One region of the Lysobacter sp. CCNWLW3 genome, then DNA from elsewhere that is predicted to be linked to it. Evidence: predicted binding sites of a transcription regulator. Region 1 holds the regulator's gene; each other region holds the start of a gene.
What was found. The regulator sigma-54, encoded in region 1, starts transcription at its own class of promoters, with help from an activator protein. The targets are predictions, from matches to a motif close to TGGCACGNGCNTTGC.
Positions count from the first base shown of each region.

Region 2: a site for sigma-54 is predicted at 1,584-1,598, ahead of V1318_RS07210 (prepilin-type N-terminal cleavage/methylation domain-containing protein). Genes of this name have one in related genera too.
Region 3: a site for sigma-54 is predicted at 2,055-2,069, ahead of V1318_RS16915 (HlyD family efflux transporter periplasmic adaptor subunit). Genes of this name have one in related genera too.

Region 1 covers NZ_JBAHWA010000012.1:21,930-25,898, reverse strand. Annotated here, with positions in the region: gene hprK (HPr(Ser) kinase/phosphatase) at 1-616, opposite strand, end outside; gene V1318_RS16430 (PTS sugar transporter subunit IIA) at 613-1,086, opposite strand; gene raiA (ribosome-associated translation inhibitor RaiA) at 1,130-1,456, opposite strand; gene V1318_RS16420 (RNA polymerase factor sigma-54) at 1,829-3,271, opposite strand; gene lptB (LPS export ABC transporter ATP-binding protein) at 3,369-3,969, opposite strand, start outside.
Region 2 covers NZ_JBAHWA010000002.1:431,197-435,165, forward strand. Annotated here, with positions in the region: gene V1318_RS07205 (hypothetical protein) at 1-859, opposite strand, end outside; gene V1318_RS07210 (prepilin-type N-terminal cleavage/methylation domain-containing protein) at 1,066-1,494, opposite strand; gene V1318_RS07215 (hypothetical protein) at 1,760-3,694, opposite strand; gene V1318_RS07220 (pilin) at 3,819-3,969, opposite strand, start outside.
Region 3 covers NZ_JBAHWA010000013.1:24,030-27,998, reverse strand. Annotated here, with positions in the region: gene glmS (glutamine--fructose-6-phosphate transaminase (isomerizing)) at 90-1,922, opposite strand; gene V1318_RS16915 (HlyD family efflux transporter periplasmic adaptor subunit) at 2,118-3,404, shown strand; gene V1318_RS16910 (hypothetical protein) at 3,407-3,640, shown strand; gene V1318_RS16905 (ABC transporter ATP-binding protein) at 3,676-3,969, shown strand, end outside.

The DNA.
Region 1 (3,969 bases):
GCAGGTCCTGCAGCATTTCCGGGCAGGTGCCGTCGAGCACGTCGGGCGCGATCTGGGTGAATTCGGGCGCGTCGTCGGCGACCAGGCGATGGCCGCGGGTCACCAGTTCCAGCGCCAGCTCGCTCTTGCCCGAGCCGGATTCGCCGGTGATCAGCACGCCGATCGAATAGATCTCCATGAACACGCCGTGCATGGTGATGCGCGGCGCCAGCGTGCGCGCGAGATGGTACTGCAGATGGTTGAGCAGTTCGTGGCCGCGCCGTGGCGAGACCCACAGCGCGGTGCCGCTTTCCTCGGCGGCCTGGCGCAGGTCCTCGGGGCAGGCCTGGTTCTTGCTGATCACCAGCGCCAGCGGCCGGAACTGGATGATCTTCTCGATGGTTTCCCAGCGCAGGCGCGAGTCCAGCGCATCCAGCCAGGCCAGTTCCTCGCTGCCGAGGATCTGCACCTTGTTGGGATAGATGGCGTTGAGATAGCCGGCCAGGGACGGGCGCCGCGCCACCGTTTCCACCGCCGCGACCACGCGGTCGTCGCCGCGCTGGCCGGCGAGCCAGCGCAGGTCCAGGCGTTCGCGTTGCTGTTCGAACAGTTCCCCGGCGCTGATGCTGGTGGTCATGCGCGCACCCCGCTGCGCAGGGGGCGGCCGCCGAGCAGGTGCCAGCCGAGTTCGTCGACGTCGGCCGCGCGCCGCAGGGCGGCGCGGAAGTCGGGGTCGCCGAAGCTCTCGGCCAGTTCGGCCAGCAGCTGCAGATGCTGTTGCACGTAATGTTCGGGCACGGTCATGGCGAGCACCAGGTCGACTTTTTCGCCGTCGGCGGCGCCGAAGTCTACCGGTTGTTCGAGGCGCAGGAAGGCGCCGCGGCTGTCCTCGAACTGGGCGCTGCGGCCATGCGGGATGGCCACGCCGTGGCCGATGGCGGTGCTGGCCAGGCGCTCGCGGTCGCGCAGGCTGTCGCCGATGGCGCGGATCGCCGACGGCGTGCCGTCGGCCAGCAGACGCGCGGCGGCGTCCAGCACGGCGTCGCGATCGCTGGATTCCTCCAGGATCGCGACCCGTTGCGCGCTCAGCAGTTCATGAAGCGGCATCGTTCAACACAGCGTCGGGAGGCGCCGCATTATCCCCGAACGATCAGCCGAATTCGCCGTTCCGGGCGAGACTTTCTCCGCGGTGATGATCGACGAGCTTGCTCTTGTGCTTCATCAGCAGGCGGTCCAGCTTGTCGGCGAGCAGATCGATGGCCGCGTACATGTCGATGGCGGCGGCGTCGCAGTGGAGGGTGCGGCCGGCGAGGTTCACGGTCGCTTCGGCGCGATGGTCGGGCTTGTCGAGGCTGAGTTGGGTGCGAATGTCGAAAGGCTGTTCGTAATGACGTTGCAGCCGCGCCAGCTTGGTTTCGACGTAGTCACGCAGGGCAGTGGTGACTTCGATCTGCTGGCTGTGGGTTTCGATACGCATCGGAGGCCTCCTTACACGTTCACAGGGAATGCGGCTCCGTAGCCGGAGCCACGAGCCCAGCATCGCACGCTGAGGCTAGGGCGCAAGGGGTGAGCGACACGAAATCTGGCGGCTGGAGTGAAAAGCGTTGATCCGATGAGGGTTTCGCGTGGACTGCGACCAAAGTCGGGTGGGCGGGTGAAAACGAAGTTAATAAAGCGCTGCGAATGTTCCACGCGCGGCGGCGATGCTCCACGCGCGAGGATCCGTTCGAGGGCTGATCCCTTCTCCCGCTTGCGGCGCCCGCAGGGTGTGCAAGGCTGAGAAGGTGCCCGCAGGGCGGATGAGGGCAGCGGGGAATGGGGTGGGCGGGCTAGCTCCCCCAGCCCGGCCTCAAGCCATTCGCACCCGGTCCTGCGACGACGGAATGCTCATCGCCTCGCGGTACTTGGCCACGGTGCGGCGCGCGACCGGCACGCCGGTGGCTTTGAGGGTTTCGGCCAGGCGGGCGTCGGACAGCGGTTTGCGCGGGTTTTCGGCCTCGATCAGGCGCCGGCTCATGGCCTGGATGGCGGTGCTGGAGGCCTCGCCGCCGGCGCCGGTGTCGATGCCGGAGGCGAAGAAGGCGCGCAGCGGCATGGTCCCGCGCGGGGTGCGCGCGTACTTGCGCGAGATCGCGCGCGAGACCGTGGATTCGTGCAGACCGATCTCGTTGGCGACTTCGCGCAGGGTCAGCGGGCGCAGCGCGCTGTCGCCGAATTCCAGGAACGCGGCCTGCTGCTTGAGCAGGCAGCGGGTGACCTTGAGCAGGGTGTCGCCGCGCGCTTCCAGGCTCTTGAGCAGCCAGCGCGCTTCCTGCAGGTGGCCGCGCAGATAGCTGGCGTCGGCCGCGCTGGCATGGCGGATCATGCCCTCGTAGCCGCGGTGGATCGACACCCGCGGACGCATGCCGTCGGCCAGGGCGACCCGCCACAGGCCGTGTTGGCGCCAGATCACCACGTCCGGCGCGACATAGGTATCGGCCGCGATCGCGCCGATCTGCGCGCCCGGGCGCGGGTCCAGCGAGCGCAGCAACTGGACCGCGGTCTCGACCTCGGCGACCTCGAGCTTGAGCTCGCTGGCCAGCCCGGCCACGCCGACCTTGGGCAGGCGCTCCAAAGGCCCGTTGGCCAGGCGGTTGGCGAGCTCGCGCCCGGGCGTGTCGGCCGGTAGCTGGCTCAGCTGCAGGCGCAGGCATTCGCCCAGCGAGCGCGCGCCGACCCCGACCGGGTCGTAGCGCTGGATCTGGTGCAGCACCGTGGTCAGCTCGTCCACGCCGGCGTCGATGGCCGGCCCCAGCGAGGACGCGATCGCGTCCAGCGGCTCGCGCAGGTAGCCGTCGTCGTCGATGGCTTCGATCAGGGACACGCCGATCAGGCGGTCGCGCGCGGTCAGCGGGCTCAGGTGCAGCTGCCACAGCAGGTGGTCGTGCAGGGTGTCGGCGTCGGCGACCTGTTCAGCCATCGGGCCGTCGTCGTCCTGGTCGGAAGGGCCGATGCGCTGGTACCAGGGTTCGCCATCGCTGGCGCCCCAGTCGGCTTCCGGGGGCAGCATGTCGCGGTCTTCACCGGAGGATTCCGGCGCGCTCTCGCGCTCGTCGCCGGCGCTGTTGCCGTCGGCGCCGTTGCTGACGCTGATCGCGGTCTCGGTCCAGTCCAGCAGCGGATTGCTTTCCACCGCGGTGACCAGTTCGGCTTCCAGTTCCACCGCCGACAGTTGCAACAGACGGATGGCCTGACGCAATTGCGGCGTCATCACCAGCTGTTGACCTAGCGAGGCTTGGAGGCGGGGCTTCATGCTCGGTGTCTAACGCGACCTGATAGGGCGGGCGGCCGCACGCGCGTTCCAGTGCTGGCGAAAACGACGCCTGGAACCCTGCGCAATCGAGCTAAGGTTACAGGCGGAAGGTTTCGCCCAGGTACACGCGACGGACGTCGGGATTGGCCAGCAGCGCGTCCGGAGCCCCCTGCGCGAGCACGCCGCCTTCGTTGAGGATATACGCCCGGTCGCAAATGCCCAAGGTCTCGCGCACGTTATGGTCGGTGATCAGCACGCCGATGCCGCGATTCTTGAGGTGGCGCACGATTCGCTGGATCTCGCCGACCGAAATCGGGTCGACGCCGGCGAAGGGTTCGTCCAGCAGCATCAGGCGGGGTTTCGCCGCCAGGGCGCGCGCGATTTCCACGCGGCGCCGCTCGCCGCCGGACAGGCTGGCGCCGATCTGCTCGGCGACGTGGGTCACCTGCAGCTCGTCCATCAGGTTGGCCAGTTCGCGCTCGCGGCCGTTGCGGTCCAGGTCCTCGCGCAGTTCCAGCACCAGGCGCAGGTTGTCGGCCACGCTGAGCTTGCGGAACACCGAGGGTTCCTGCGGCAGGTAGCCGACGCCGTATTTGGCGCGCGCGTACATCGGCTCGCTGGTGATGTCCTTGCCGTCGAGCACGATCTGGCCGGCGTCGGCCGGGACCAGGCCGACGATCATGTAGAAACAGGTGGTC
Region 2 (3,969 bases), on a different contig from region 1:
CGCTCATCAGCCGCTGCGCCAGGCTGAAGTCCCATTCCGAATAGCCGCCGAGCAGCAACTGCGGCGCGAACGCCAGCGAGGCCAGCGCGACCAGCGCCGGCGCGAACAGGAACAGGCCGAAGAACGCCTGCACGGGGCGCGCCGCGGCGCCGTCGCGCTTGAAGCAGGTCCACTCGATCGCCGCGCAGATCAGCGGCGCCACCGCCGCGTTCTGCTTGCTGAGCAGGCCCAGCAGCACCAGTAGCGGGAAGGTCAGGAACAGCTTCGAGCGCGCGGGCCGCAGTTGGCCCGCGGCGATTTCCTGGCGCGCGACCAGGTAGACCAGCACCGCCGCCAGCACCAGCAAGGTGCTCAGCTGCGCCATGCGTTGCACCGAATACAGCACGGTGCTGACTTGCAGCGGGTGCAGCAGCCACAGGCCGCTGGCGATCGTCGCCAGCAGCGGCGCCTGCGCGCTCAGGCGCGGATCCAACGCCAGCAGGCGGCGCAGCAGTTGCCATACCAACAGGCCGCACAGCAGGTGGACGACGAGGTTGCCGAGCTTGAACGAGAACGGCTCGAATCCGCCCAGGGTGGAGGTCAGGGCGAAGCTGGCCATCGCGACCGGCCGCCCCGCCAGCGGCGAACCGCGGCCGAGCACCGCCTCGGCGAAGCTTGCCTGGCCGGCCAGCCAACGCTGGATCACCGGGAAGGTAACGCCGTCGTCGAGCAGGAAGGGGCCGCTCAATCCGCGCCAGTAGATAGCTGCCGCGGCCAGCACCAGCAGGGTCAGACCGATCGCGGCCAGGCGCGCGTAAGCGACATCGGTCGGTGCCGGGACGGCGGAAGCGGGCGGTGCGGAGGAAGCGTCGAATCGCATGATCGGCGGCACCGAGGTAGCCGACCCGCCGCCGCAAGGCGCGTAGTGGGCGTGGTGTGGACGGGGTTCGTGTAGCGGCGAGGCGATCCTGCGTCATCGCCTTTCGCGCTGTCCAGCGTCGGGCCGCGAATGCGCAAACCCGGCCTCAAACGCGCCGACGGCCGCATTGCGCGGCCGTCGGGTGCTGCCGATGCTGGAGCGAGCTCTTAGCCGCGGCACTCGGCCGGCAGCTGCGAGTCGTTGTCCTGACCGCTGGCGGTGCAGGTCCACTCGATGCGGCCGCTGTTCTGGGTGCTTTCCGGATCCAGTTCGAAGGTGGTGACCGGGCCGCCAGTGCTGCGCGTCACCGAACGCACGGTGCCGCCGGGCTGGACCACCACCGAAGCACAGTAATCACTGCCGGTGAAGGTGAAGCCGGTGCTGGTCGCGGTGATGTTGTCCAAGCCTTCGGCGGAGTGCGCGGTTTCGGACACCGCGAGCTTAGCGGCCGCGGAAATGTGCAGGCACTCGGCATTCTTGGTGCGGATCGAATAGTCCTGGTAGGCCGGCAGCGCGATGGCGATCAGAATGCCCAGGATGGCGATCACGATCATGAGTTCGATGAGGGTGAAGCCCTCGGCGTGACGCTTGTTCATGGACCCTCTCCAGTGAGCTCGATTCGGGTCGGCACCGTCGGAGTTGCGTTCCGCAGCGGCATCGATCCCCCCCCTGAATCAGTACTTGAGCAAGGAGCATGCCAAGTCCGCGCTTGTGACGGCGGTCATATTTGTGACGCCATTCAGCTCGCTGCCCCAGGCTGCCGTCGGGATCGCAGCGCCTGCAGCGTCGGCATATGACGCTGCCTGGCAACTTCCTGCGGCCGCTCGTCGCGGACGAACGGAAAGCGGCCGCGGCGCGTGCCTATGGGGCCGGGCCGGCAGCGGTTTCGGTCGCGCTTCGCGCCGCGCTGCGGCGACGCCGGTCGTCTATCGCCTTGCGCAGTTCGCGCAGGTATTTCTGGCCGATCCCATCGTAGGGCCGGGTCTGCGCCTTCAGGCTGGCATAGGTGCGTTCGGCCTCCGCCAGCTTGCCGTTCTGCACGTATAGACGGACCAGCATTTCGCCGACCGCGAAATCGGCGCCCGGCTGCCAGGCCAGCGCGGCCTGAGTCTCGGCTTGCTGCCATCGACGCGCGCGCGCATAGAACTCGGCCGCGATCGCCCGGGTCACCCACTTGGAACGCAGGTGCTCGGGCTGCGCGTGGGCGGCGTCGAGCAACTTTTCGGTGGTCTGCGCCATGTCCAGCAGACTGACCTCGCCGCAGCCCTTGCCGGCGATCTTCGCCATCTGCATCAGCGTTTGCGACTCGAAGATCGTCAGCTGCGGCTGCGCGTCGGAGAGAGCGCGTTGGAGCAGGGCGCGATCGGCCTTGCCGTCGCGCAGGCACTGGGTGGTGATCAGGTTGAGGTTGGCCATCAGACGGTTGCGCGGCGTCGGGCTCTTGGCCAGCTGCGTCAACAGACGTTCGCTTTCGTCGTACTTGCCGCCCAGCAAGGCCAGGGTCGACAGGTCCAGATGGGCGCGCATCGAATCCGGATGGAACTTCAGCGCTTGCATCACGATGGTGTCGTAATGGCGCCAGACCAGGGCGCGGCCGAGCGTGGCGAAGGCCAGCACCGCGGCCAGGCCGGCGACCGCGAGCAGGGCCAGCCGATTCGGGCCGGGTGCCGGTTCGGCGCGACGCGGCGCCAGTGCGCCCAGGCCCGCGACCGCCAGCAGGATGCCGATCGAGGGCAGGTAGTTGCGATGCTCGTAGTACATCTCGATCGGCAGGAAGCTCGACTCCACGCCATGCGCGACCAGGAAGAAGAACCAGCCGGCGAACAGGCTGGGCGCGCGCTTGCGCAGCGCGATCGCGGCCAGGCTGATCGCGGCCAGCAGCAACAGCGCCAGCAGCGTCGAAGGCGGCGACAGCAGGCCGGTCGAAGTCGCGAAGTCGTCGGTGTACAGGCCCATGCGCGGCGCATACGGCAGCAGCAGGGTGCCGAGATAGTCGGCCAAGACGCGGGCCTGGGTCAGCAGGCGCTCGGCCAGGCTGAAATCCCACTCGGCGTAGCCGTCGAGCAGACGCTCCGGCGCGAGGGTCAGCAGGGCGACGGCACCGGCCATGGGCAGGACCAGGAACAGGCCGAAGAACGCGAGCACGGGCTTGGGGCGCGGGCGGCCGAAGTAGGCCAGTTCCAACACCAGACACAAAGCGGGTGCGACCGCGCCGTTCTGCTTGCTGAGCAGCGCGGTCAGCATCAGCAACGGGCACAGCAGGAACAGCCATGCGATCGCGGCGCGGCCGCGGCCGTCGGCTAGCTGCCGACGCGCATGCAGATAGGCCCACAGCGAAGCGAGCACGAACAGCGTGCTGAGCTGGGCCATGCGTTGCACCGCATAGAGCACGGTGCTGGCGTGCAGCGGGTGCAGCAGCCACAGCGCGGCCAGCAGCCCGGCGATCAGGTCGGCGTGCGGGGCCAGGCGTCCGTCGCGGGCGAGCGCGCGGCGCAGCACCTGCCAGCCGAACAGGCCGCAGATCAGGTGGACGATGAGATTGCCCAGCTTGTAGGAGAACGGCGTGTCGCCGCCCAGCCAGCCGCTGAGCATGAAGCTGAGCATCGAGACCGGCCGTGCGTACAGCCAGGAGGCGTTACCCGGCACCACTTCCTGCCAGGAGGCCTTGCCGGCCAGCCAGCCGTGCAGGGCGCCGAAGGCCGCGTTGTCATCTAGCACGAAGGGGCCGGTCAGGCCGGGCCAGTAGATCGCGGTGGTGACCAGCATGGCGGCGAATAGCAGCAAACGAACGCGCATGCGAGGCCGGCCTTTCTTATGGGTTGCTGAGGCTAACGGCGTCGGCCAGCGAAGCGCAATGGCGAGGCTCGAAAAAAAAAGCCCCGGCGAACCGGGGCTTTGATTTGAATCGTAGAGCTCAGACTTACGGGATGCGGCACTCGGCCGGAACCTGCGAGTCCGGAGCGGTCGAGCGGCAGGTCCACTCGATGCGGCCCGACCCAGCGGCCATGGCCGGGGTCAGGGTGTGCACGGCGTCGGCGGCGGCGCCGGTCGAGCGGGTGGTCATGCCGATC
Region 3 (3,969 bases), on a different contig from region 1:
GGCGACATTATCGATTAATAGGCGTAAAAACGCTAATTATCACCATGTAGACTAGTGGCGGCGCTGGCCCCACCGCGTGTCGGCGCGCATCACTCCACCGTCACCGACTTGGCCAGGTTGCGCGGCTTGTCGACGTCGGTGCCGCGCGCGAGCGCGGCGTGGTAGGCCAGCAGCTGCACCGGGATCGCGTGCACCACCGGCGACAGCACGCCGACGTGGCGCGGGGCGCGGATCACGTGCACGCCTTCGGAGGGGCCGAACTGGCTGTCCTCGTCGGTGAACACGAACAGCTCGCCGCCGCGCGCGCGCACTTCCTGCATGTTCGACTTCACCTTCTCCAGCAGGCTGTCCTTGGGCGCGATCACCACCACCGGCATGGCCGCGTCGACCAGCGCCAGCGGGCCGTGCTTGAGTTCGCCGGCCGGGTAGGCCTCGGCGTGGATGTAGGAGATTTCCTTGAGCTTGAGCGCGCCTTCCAGCGCGATCGGGTAGTGCACGCCGCGGCCCAGGAACAGCGCGTGCTGCTTGGGCGCGAAGCGGTCGGCCCAGGCGGTGATCTGCGGCTCCAGGTTCAAGGCGTGCTGCACGCTGCCGGGCAGGCGGCGCAGCGCGTCGATGAAATCGGCTTCCTGCGCGGCGTCCAGGCGGCCCTGCAGCTTGGCCAGGGTCGCGGTCAGGGTGAACAGCGCCACCAGCTGGGTGGTGAAGGCCTTGGTCGAGGCGACGCCGATCTCGGCGCCGGCGCGGGTGTAGTAGACCAGCTTGCTGGCGCGCGGGATCGCGCTTTCGGGCACGTTGCAGATCGACAGGGTGCGCTCGTGGCCCAGCGACTTGGCGTACTTCAGCGCCTCCATCGTGTCCAGGGTTTCGCCCGACTGCGAGATCGTCACGATCAGCTGCTTCGGGTTGGCGACCGCCTTGCGGTAACGGTATTCGCTGGCGATCTCGACCTGGCAAGGCAGGCCGGCGATGGCTTCGATCCAGTAACGCGCGGTCAGGCCGGCGTAATAGCTGGTGCCGCAGGCCAGGATCTGCACGCCTTCGATATCGCGCAGCACCGGCTCGGCCTCGCGCCCGAACAAGGCCGGCGAGAACGCGCCGTCGTCCATCACCGCCTGGATGGTGTCGGCGATCGCGCGCGGCTGCTCGTGGATCTCCTTCTGCATGAAGTGGCGGTACGGGCCCAGCTCCAGCGAAGCCAGCGAGACGTCCGACATGTGGACGTCGCGTTCGGCCGGCCGGCCGTGTTCGTCGTAGACGCTAACGCCGTCGCGGCGCACGTCGGCGGTGTCGCCTTCCTCGAGGAAGATCACCTTGCGGGTGGCCTGGATGATCGCCGAGACGTCGCTGGCGACGAAGTTCTCGCCCTCGCCCAGGCCGACCAGCAGCGGGCAGCCCATGCGCGCGGCGACCAGACGGTCGGGTTCGCGCTTGCTGACCACGGCGATCGCGTAGGCGCCGATCAACTCGCGCACCGCGCTCTGCACCGCGACCACCAGGTCCATGCCCTGCGACTGGTAATGATGGATCAGATGGGCGATGACCTCGGTGTCGGTCTGCGACTCGAAGGTATAGCCGGCCGCGCGCAGGCGCTCGCGCTGTTCTTCGTGGTTCTCGATGATGCCGTTATGCACCACCGCCAGTTCGCCGAAGCTGATGTGCGGATGGGCATTGGCCTCGGTGACGCCACCGTGCGTGGCCCAGCGGGTGTGGCCGATGCCGAGCGTGGCGTGGAAGCCTTCCGACTGGGCCGCGCCTTCCATTTCGGCGACGCGCCCGGTGCGGCGCACGCGCCGCACCTCGACACCGTCGACCACCGCGATGCCGGCGGAGTCGTAACCGCGGTATTCCAGCCGCTTGAGACCTTCGATCAGGACCGGTACCACATCGCGATCCGCGATCGCGCCGACGATTCCACACATGCTGCGAATGCTCCTGCTGGTGTCCACCTAGTTTAACGGCGTGGCGCGTGCGACACGTCCGGCGGACGCGGTGTCCGTCCGGACGGACACCCGGACACGGCGCGCCAACCAATAAAATCAACAGCTTGCGATTGGCACGGGTTGTGCATTGCTTAACAGCAAAGACCTTCGCCCACCCGCCGAGCCGAACGCCGCATGAGCATCCGCGATACCGCCGCCCAGGACCGCCCCGTCGCTGCCACCTCCTCCAGCGCGAGCAAGCGCCGTCGTCCCTGGCTGCTGGCCGGCGCCGCCGGCGTCGGCACCATCGCCATCGCGGCCTGGCTGCTGTCGGGCTGGAGCGCCGGCGGCCGTTCGGTCGACGCCTCGCGGGTGCGCATCTCCGAGGTCAAGCGCGGCGACCTGGTGCGCGACATCTCCGCCGACGGCCGCGTGATCGCCGCCAACAGCCCCACCCTGTACGCGATCGCCGCGGGCACGGTCAGCCTGAAGGTGGTCGCCGGCGACGTGGTCAAGCAGGGCCAGGCCCTGGCCGAAATCGACAGCCCCGAACTGCGCAGCAAGCTCGCGCAGGAGCAGGCGACCCTGGCCAGCCTGGAAGCCGAAGCCGGCCGCTCCGAGCTCGACGCCCAGCTGGCGCGCTCGAACGCGCGCAAGGCCTACGACCAGGCCCAGATCGAACGCACCGCCGCGATCCGCGACCTCGAACGCCAGCAGCGCGGCTTCGAAGGCGGCGCGGTGGCGCAGGTCGACGTGGCGCGCGCGCAGGACGAGCTCAAGAAGGCCGACATCGGCCTGGCGCATGCGCGCGAGGACGCCGGCCTGCAGGGCCAGGGCGCCGGCCTGGACACGCGCAACAAGCGCCTGCTCGCCGACCGCCAGCGCGCGATCGTGATCGAGACCCAGCGCCAGGTCGACGCGCTGACCCTGCGCGCGCCCTTCGACGGCCAGGTCGGTCAGGTCCAGATCGCGCAGCGCGCCAACGTCGCCGCCAACGCGCCGGTCTTGAGCGTGGTCGATCTGGCCGTGTTCGAAGTCGAGATCAAGGTGCCGGAAAGCTTCGCCCGCGACCTGGGCATCGGCATGCCGGCGCAGATCACCAGCGGCGCCGGCGAGCCTTACGCCGCGCAGGTCTCGGCGGTGTCGCCGGAAGTCGTCAACGGCGAAGTCACCAGCCGCCTGCGCTTCACCGGCAAGCAGCCGCCGGGCCTGCGCCAGAACCAGCGCCTGTCCGCCCGCATCGTGCTCGACACCCGCCGCAACGTGCTGATGGTCGAGCGCGGTCCCTTCCTCGAACAGGCCGGTGGCCGCTTCGCCTACGTGGTCGACGGCGGTCGCGCGGTGCGGCGCCCGATCCAGGCCGGCGCGAGCAGCCTCAGCGCGGTCGAGATCGTCTCGGGCGTGCAGCCGGGCGAGCGCGTGGTGGTGTCCGGCAGCGACCAGTTCGACAACGCAGAAAGCATCCGCCTCTCAGGAGAATGACCATGAAAGCTTCCGACCAGACCCCCGTGCTCAACAACAGCGTGTTCCCGTTCGACCTGCATTGGACCTGCGACGACCTGGCCGGCGCGATGCCGCTGCGCCTGAGCGAGCTGTTCGACTTCGACGCCGCGCGCGCCCAGGCCCAGCCCAGCGCCAACGTCGAAACGCCGATCCACGGCTGGCGTCGCAACGGTTACCTGCGCAACGCCGCGCCGACCTCGTTCCGCGTGCGCTGATTCCTCTTCCACTTCTACACTCAGGACATACCGTCATGCTCGACATGCGCCAGGTCACCAAGGTTTACCGCACCGAACTCGTCGAAACCCACGCGCTGCGCTCGCTGGACCTGCACGTGCGCGAAGGCGAGTTCGTCGCGGTCACCGGCCCGTCGGGCTCGGGCAAGACCACCTTCCTCAATATCGCCGGCCTGCTGGAAACCTTCACCGGCGGCGAGTTCCGGCTCGACGGCGAGGACGTGAGCGGCATGTCCGACGACGCGCGCTCCCGGCTGCGCAACCGCAAGATCGGCTTCATCTTCCAGGGCTTCAACCTGATTCCCGACCTG